2 regions of the Serratia entomophila genome follow, and region 2 is predicted to be linked to the other one. Evidence: predicted binding sites of a transcription regulator. Region 2 holds the regulator's gene; the other holds the start of a gene.
The links. The regulator CRP, encoded in region 2, controls carbon source genes, mostly activating them, when cyclic AMP is high. The targets are predictions, from matches to a motif close to ATGTGANNNNNNTCACAT.

Region 1 (4,015 bases), 410 kb from region 2:
GGGCAAACTGCTGCCGAACTTTATCTTCGTGGCGAACATCGAGTCGAAAGATCCGCAGCAAATCATCTCCGGTAACGAGAAAGTGGTGCGCCCGCGTCTGGCCGACGCCGAGTTCTTCTTCAATACCGACCGCAAGAAACGTCTGGAAGACAACCTGCCGCGCCTGGAAACCGTGCTGTTTCAACAGCAGCTGGGCACCCTGCGCGACAAGACCGATCGCATTCAGGCGCTGGCGGGCTGGGTTGCCGGCCAGATCGGCGCCGACGTCAACCACGCTACCCGCGCGGGCCTGCTGTCGAAGTGCGACCTGATGACCAATATGGTGTTCGAGTTCACCGACACCCAGGGCGTGATGGGCATGCACTATGCGCGCCACGACGGTGAAGCGGAAGACGTGGCGGTTGCGCTGAACGAGCAATATCAGCCGCGCTTCGCCGGCGATGCGCTGCCGCAGTCGCTGGTGGCCTGCTCGTTGGCGATCGCCGACAAAATGGACACCCTGGCCGGCATCTTCGGCATCGGGCAGCATCCGAAAGGCGACAAGGACCCGTTCGCCCTGCGCCGCGCCGCGCTGGGCGTGCTGCGCATCATCGTGGAGAAAAACCTGCCGCTGGATCTGCAAACCCTGACCGAAGAGGCCGTGCGCCTGTACGGCAGCAAGCTGACCAACGCCAAGGTGGTCGACGACGTAGTGGAGTTCATGCTGGGCCGTTTCCGCGCCTGGTATCAGGAAGAAGGCCACGCGGTAGACACCATTCAGGCGGTGCTGGCGCGCCGTCCGACCAGGCCGGCCGACTTCGACGCCCGCGTCAAGGCGGTGACCCACTTCCGCACCCTGGAAGCGGCGGCCGCGCTGGCTGCGGCCAACAAGCGCGTCTCCAATATTCTGGCCAAGTCGACCGATACGCTGAACGACAGCGTGCGTGCCTCGGTGCTGAAGGACGCGGCTGAGATCCAGCTGGCGACTCACCTGGTGGTGCTGCGCGACAAGCTGCAGCCGTACTTCGCGGCGGGCAACTACCAGGAAGCGCTGGTGGAGCTGGCCGCGCTGCGCGAGCCGGTGGATGCGTTCTTCGACAACGTGATGGTCATGGCGGACGACGCGGAAGTGCGCGTGAACCGTCTGACGCTGCTGAGCAAGCTGCGCGAGCTGTTCCTGCAGGTGGCGGATATCTCCGTGCTGCAGTAATCGTTGTTCACCCTGAAAAGGCGCCTGCGGGCGCCTTTTTTATATCCGCAGGCGCAATTCAAAGGTAAGGTCGCCTGGCGACTTGGGGGGCGACACGAAGCGCCTGATAGCTCGACGCTGATGAAGGCAAGCGCGTTTTGTTCACGGCATTTTGCCGCGTCCGGCCCGGTAATGTTCATCGCAAGCGGAATCGCGTATCGGATCGCCGTCAGTTGATCTATTCTTATAGGCGCACGGAGTGCAGAAAAAGGGACGGAGTCCGATGAAAAAGCAGGTTTATAACAGGAGTTATGTCACATGGCGGTAGGGATCCAGAGCAGAGGCTTCGCGCGTTGGTTGGCACCGGTATTGGCATTGTTGGTGGTCATGCAGTTGACCGCCTGCGGCGATAAAGAGCCGGAACAACGCAAAGCGTTCATTGATTACTTACAGAATACGGTCATGCGCAGCGGGGCGAGCATCCCTACGCTGAGCGAAGATCAGAAACAGAAGTTCGGCAATTATGCCGGCGATTACGCCATTTTAGTCGGCTTTTCCCAGCAGTTGTCCAAATCCGTCGGCGCCAGCCTGACGCCGGCGCTGGATCAGATTAACCAGATCCGCACCGCGCAGGATTATATGACCAAGCGCGACGCCCTGCAGCAGTCGGTAGGGGCGTTGAACCTGCTTGGGCAGCAGATTCAGTCGGCCAAATCGCAGGCGGATACCGCTCGCGCGGCGCTGAAACTGCCGGACGATCTGAAAGCGGTGTATAACCAGGCGTATGACAAAATCGTCACCGCACCGGCTAACGCGCTGATGCCGGCGATCCCGACCACCGCCGGCTTCGTGCAGGATCTGGTGCAGGTTGGCGATTTCTTGCAGACCCAGGGCAATCAGGTCAGCTTCAACAATAATGGCGTTCAGTTCCGCACCGCTCAGCAGGCGACGCAGTACAACACCATGATGTCGAACCTGGTGGCCAAGCAGCAGGATCTGCTGAACGCGCAGAAGACCATTCAGAGCGTGACTCAGTAAGCTTTTTCTTGTTTAAAGTTCAGGCCGGCTCGCCGGCCTGAGCTCTTTCCTTCCAGCCTTTCCAATAGCTTGCTTGCGTCTTGCGCCACGCTTCTTGTACTACACTTCAATTAATCATTCTGTTCCGTCATGTAGTTTTCTTTCATTCATCGCATTGCTATTTCCCGGCGAGATGAATGTCCACAGGGAAGATCGCTTCATGGCCTGGATTCGGCCAGCACGGGCAAAATAAATTGTGATATTTGTCACAATTTAAAAACAAACTCTCAGTCTAAAAGTGAGATTTTAATCACGTTTTTGCGCGTTATAGCGCCATTTTGTTCTCGTTGTGGTTTATTTACACGGCAATAATGTGATCTTTGTCACTATAAATGACGAGGTGTGGGGGTGTTGTGCGTGATGGTGATCACAAAAATCCCGTGAGGTTCGCGCGGTAAAAACAGCGTGATAGAGTCCATCCCGCATACGGCAACAAACACGGCCGGATCGTCACAACAATAATCGCGCGCTCTATTGTCAGCGCGTAACAATAGGGGTGTGTTTTATGTTTTCACCAGACATCAAGGTTAAAGTGCAAAACTTTGGCCGCTTTCTGAGCAACATGGTGATGCCCAACATCGGCGCCTTTATCGCCTGGGGTATCATAACCGCGTTATTCATTCCTACCGGCTGGCTGCCGAATGAAACCCTGGCCAAGCTGGTCGGCCCGATGATCACCTACCTGCTGCCGTTGCTGATCGGTTATACCGGCGGGCGTCTGGTGGGCGGCGATCGCGGCGGCGTGGTCGGTGCCATCACCACCATGGGCGTGATCGTCGGCGCCGATATGCCGATGTTCCTCGGCGCCATGATTGCCGGCCCGTTAGGCGGCTGGGCTATCAAGCATTTTGACCGCTGGGTAGACGGCAAGATCAAAAGCGGCTTTGAGATGCTGGTGAACAACTTCTCCGCCGGCATCATCGGCATGCTGCTGGCGATCCTGGCCTTCCTGGGCATCGGGCCGCTGGTGGAGGTGCTGTCCAAACTGCTGGCGGCCGGCGTGCACGTGATGGTGACGAACAACCTGCTGCCGCTGGCGTCCATCTTCGTCGAGCCGGCGAAAATCCTGTTCCTGAACAACGCCATCAACCACGGCATCTTCTCGCCGCTGGGCATTCAGCAGGCCACAGAGGCCGGCAAGTCGGTGTTCTTCCTGATTGAAGCCAACCCGGGCCCGGGCATGGGCGTGCTGATGGCCTATATGTTCTTCGGCCGCGGCAGCGCCAAGCAGTCTGCCGGCGGTGCGGCGATCATCCACTTCCTGGGTGGTATTCACGAAATTTATTTCCCGTACGTGCTGATGAACCCGCGCCTGCTGCTGGCGGTGATTCTGGGCGGCATGACCGGCGTATTCACGCTCACCCTGTTGAACGGCGGCCTGGTGTCCCCGGCTTCCCCAGGCTCTATTCTGGCGATTCTGGCGATGACGCCGAAAGGCGCCTACTTCGCCAACATTGCGGCGGTGGTCGCGGCCTTCGCGGTATCCTTCGTGGTCTCCGCCTTGCTGTTGAAAACCTCGAAGGTGAAAGAGGACGACGATCTGGAAGAAGCTACACGCCGCATGCAGGAGATGAAGTCTCAGTCTAAAGGCGGCGCAGCGGCGCACGCAGCGGTGGACGGCGACCTGACCACCGTGCGCAAAATCATCGTTGCCTGCGACGCCGGCATGGGCTCCAGCGCCATGGGCGCCGGGGTGCTGCGCAAGAAAGTGGCCGACGCCGGGCTGAACAACATCTCGGTGACCAACAGCGCCATCAATAACCTGCCGGA
Region 2 (4,015 bases):
AGGCAAGAAGATCGAATAGCCGGACATGAGCGCGGCCTGGGGGGGCCGCGCCCTTTCAGCACTCAGGCCGGCTGGCGAATTTCGAAGCTGTGGGTCACGCTGGCGGCCTTGTTCAGCATCAGCGCTACCGAGCAGTACTTCTCGGCGGAGAGGTTAACCGCTCGCTCAACGATCTTGTCGGTCAGATCCTGGCCGGTAACGATGAAATGCAGGTTGATATGGGTGAACAGGCGCGGCGCTTCTTCGCGGCGTTCGGAGGTGAGTTTGACCTCGCAATCGCGCACGTCGTTGCGGCCTTTTTGCAGGATCGACACTACGTCGATAGCGCTGCAGCTGCCCACCGACATCAGCACCATTTCCATCGGGCTCGGCGCCTTATCGCCGGCGTTGCCATCCATCAGCACCTGATGGCCGGAAGCCGATTCACCCAGAAACGTTAACCCTTCCACCCATTTAACTCTTGCCTGCATTCTGCTCACTCCGGTTGATTTCTTAAAATCAGAGTACGCTTTCGCATAGAAACAGGCAACGGAACCTGATGCTAATCATGCTGAAGCGAGACAACACAAGACACCCGCCTTACTCTGTGCTACAAACAGAGCCGCAATAAATCTTTCCGGGACATTGATTTCAGGGAAACGCCCAGGGAAAGGCTCCTTTACCGGTATGTTAACAGAATGTAGCTTGCAGCTCTCCCGGCAAGTTAATATGCTAGAGCGACAGCGTATATTTATGACACGCCTCAAAACCTGCCGATAGCCCTCGCTCAAACAGCGGCTACAGGCACGTTTTACAGGGAACTCTGACCCCTGTGACACAAGGCAGCGATAACAACAGAGGATAACAGCGAATGGTTCTCGGCAAACCGCAAACAGACCCTACTCTCGAATGGTTCCTGTCTCATTGCCATATCCACAAATATCCATCGAAGAGTACGCTGATTCACCAAGGTGAAAAGGCCGAAACGCTTTACTACATCGTGAAAGGCTCCGTCGCGGTGCTGATCAAGGATGAAGAAGGTAAAGAGATGATCCTGTCCTACCTGAACCAGGGGGACTTCATCGGCGAGCTCGGATTGTTTGAAGAAGGCCAGGAGCGCAGCGCCTGGGTTCGGGCGAAAACCGCCTGCGAAGTGGCTGAAATTTCCTATAAGAAATTCCGTCAGCTGATCCAGGTCAACCCGGACATCCTGATGCGCCTGTCCGCCCAGATGGCGAACCGCCTGCAGGTCACCTCCGAGAAAGTGGGCAACCTCGCCTTCCTGGACGTTACCGGCCGCATTGCGCAAACCCTGCTGAACCTGGCGAAACAGCCTGATGCCATGACCCACCCGGACGGCATGCAGATCAAGATCACCCGCCAGGAAATCGGCCAGATCGTCGGCTGCTCGCGTGAAACCGTTGGCCGTATTCTAAAAATGCTGGAAGATCAAAACCTGATTTCCGCCCACGGCAAAACCATTGTCGTCTACGGCACCCGCTAATCACTAAAAAAACGGCGCAGCAATGCGCCGTTTTTTTATCCTCTGCCTGCCATGTGGCGCCGCCTGATCTACCACCCGGAAGTCAATTACGCACTGCGGCAAACGCTGGTGTTGTGCCTGCCGGTACTGTTTGGTCTGGCGATCGGCCAGCTGCAGCTTGGCCTGCTGTTTTCACTGGTTCCCGCCTGCTGCAACATCGCCGGGCTGGACACGCCTCACAAACGCTTTTTTAAACGGCTGATCGTCGGCGGCTCGCTGTTCGCCTTCAGCAGCCTGCTGCTGCAACAGGCGCTGCTGTGGCAGGTGCCGCTGCCGGCGCTGATGCTCGGCCTGGCGCTGTTGCTCGGCGTCAGTGGCGAAATCAGCCCGCTGCACGCCCGGCTGCTGCCTGCGGCGCTGATCGCCGCTATCTTCTCCCTCAGCATGGCCGGCACCCTGCCTATCTGGCAGGCGCCGTTGCTGTACGCCGTCGGCACCGCCTGGTACGGCCTGTTCACCTGGTTCTGGTTCACACTGTGGAAGGAACAGCCGATGCGCGAATCGCTGAATCAGCTGTACCTGGAATTGGCGGACTACTTTGAGGCCAAGTATTCGCTGCTAACCCAGCACACCGACCCGCAGACCGCGCTGCCGCCGCTGCTGGCGCGCCAACAGAAAGTGATGGATCTGATCGGCCTGCTGTATCAGCAACTCAACTTCCTGCCGCACGCCGACAACCTTGAGCAGAAGCGCCTGCAGCGCGCCTTTCAGGTGGCGCTCGACCTGCAGGAACATATCACCGTCAGCCTGCATCAGCCGGAAGAAGTGCAAAAGCTGGTGGAGCAAAGCCAGGCCGAAGCGATTATCCGCCGCAACGCGCAGGTGATTGCCGGGCGGCTGCGCGTGGTGGCGCGCGACATCCTCTATCACCAGCATTCGCAACGCTTCAATATGGCGCACGAGCTGGCGGCGCTGGAGAAGGTGGCGGCGCAGCATGCCGACAATCCGGTCGGCCAATTCTGCTATTACCACTTCAGCCGCATCGCCCGCCTGCTGCGCACCCAGCATCCGCTGTACCGCCGCGATCTGATGGCCAGCCAGGCCCGCCTGCCTTTCTGGCCGGCGCTGACCAGTTACCTGTCGTTCAAATCCAACGCCCTGCGCAACGCCGCGCGGCTGGGGGTGATGCTGGCGCTCGGCAGCAGCCTGGGCACGATCTTCAACCTGCCCAAGCCTTACTGGATCCTGTTGACCATCATGCTGGTGAGTCAGAACGGCTATAACGCCACCCGGGTGCGCATTCAGCACCGTGCGCTCGGCACCCTGGCCGGGCTGGTGGTCGCCGCCGCTCTGCTGCAGCTGCAGCTGCCGGAGGCGGAAACCCTGGGCATCATGCTGGTGATCACCCTGCTGGCGTACCTGGTTTCGCGTAAAAACTACGGGCTGGCGGTGATCGGCTTCACCATCACTGCGGTGTACACCCTGCAGCTGCTGGCGCTAAACGGCACCCATTTCCTGGTGCCGCGCCTGGTCGATACGCTGATTGGCTGCGTGCTGGTGTTTGGCGGCACCATTTGGCTGTGGCCACAGTGGCAAAGCGGCCTGCTGCGCAAGAACGCCCATCAGGCGCTGGAGAACGATCAACACGCGCTGCGGCTGATGCTGGAAGAACAGGAACCGGACCCCGCCGGGTTGGCCTATGCGCGCATGCAGGTGAATCAGGCGCATAACGCGCTGTATACCTCGCTCAATCAGGCGATGCAGGAGCCGGGCTTCGCCTCGGACTATCTGGCGGATATGCGGCTGTGGGTGACGCACAGCCAGTTTATCGTCGAACATCTTAACGCCATGACCATTTTGGCGCGCGAACACTATATGCTGACGCCGAAGCTGGCGGAGACGTATTTGCAAACCTGCGAGATCGCGCTGCAAAGCTGCCAGCAGCGGCTGGAGTATGACGGGCCGAGCGGCAACAGCGGCATCATGCAGCCGCCGGATCTGCACCCGGATATGCCGATCACCGAGATGGAGCGCCACCTGCGGCGCATCCTTTCGCACCTGAGCGTAATGCATACCATTTCGTCGCTGGCCTGGAGCCAACGCCCGCATCACGGCATCTGGCTGAAGCGCAAACTGCGCGATCGATAAGGGCGCAGCCTGCTACGCCCCGGCGTCGCATCAGCCGCCTATTACGTCTTGCACCGCCTGCTCAAACAGCGCCATGCCGGCGTCGATATCCTGCCGCTCCACCACCAGCGACGGCGCAAAGCGGATCACGTTCGGCCCGGCGTTGAGGATCATCAACCCGCGCGCAGCGGCTGCGGTAAGGAAATCCCGCGCCCGGCCGTGATACTGCGGCGTCAACTCTGCGCCGATCAGCAACCCCATACCGCGAATGGCGGTGAAAATTCGGTATTTGTCGCCTATCGCCCGTAAGGCGTCGACATACAGACCATGGCGTTGCTCGATGCCGCTCAGCACCTCCGGGGTGTTGATCACGTCCAGCGCCGCCTCCGCCACCGCGCAGGCCAGCGGGTTGCCGCCGTAGGTGGT

Region 1: a site for CRP is predicted at 2,557-2,574, ahead of KHA73_RS22885 (PTS mannitol transporter subunit IICBA). Genes of this name have one in related genera too.

Annotation. Positions count from the first base shown of each region.
Region 1 is NZ_CP082787.1:4,782,903-4,786,917, reverse strand. It holds gene glyS (glycine--tRNA ligase subunit beta) at 1-1,189, shown strand, start outside; gene KHA73_RS22890 (DUF3053 domain-containing protein) at 1,487-2,206, shown strand; gene KHA73_RS22885 (PTS mannitol transporter subunit IICBA) at 2,751-4,015, shown strand, end outside.
Region 2 is NZ_CP082787.1:198,152-202,166, reverse strand. It holds gene KHA73_RS00840 (phosphoribulokinase) at 1-19, shown strand, start outside; gene KHA73_RS00835 (OsmC family protein) at 63-470, opposite strand; gene crp (cAMP-activated global transcriptional regulator CRP) at 851-1,483, shown strand; gene KHA73_RS00825 (YccS/YhfK family putative transporter) at 1,535-3,610, shown strand; gene argD (bifunctional acetylornithine/succinyldiaminopimelate transaminase) at 3,641-4,015, opposite strand, start outside.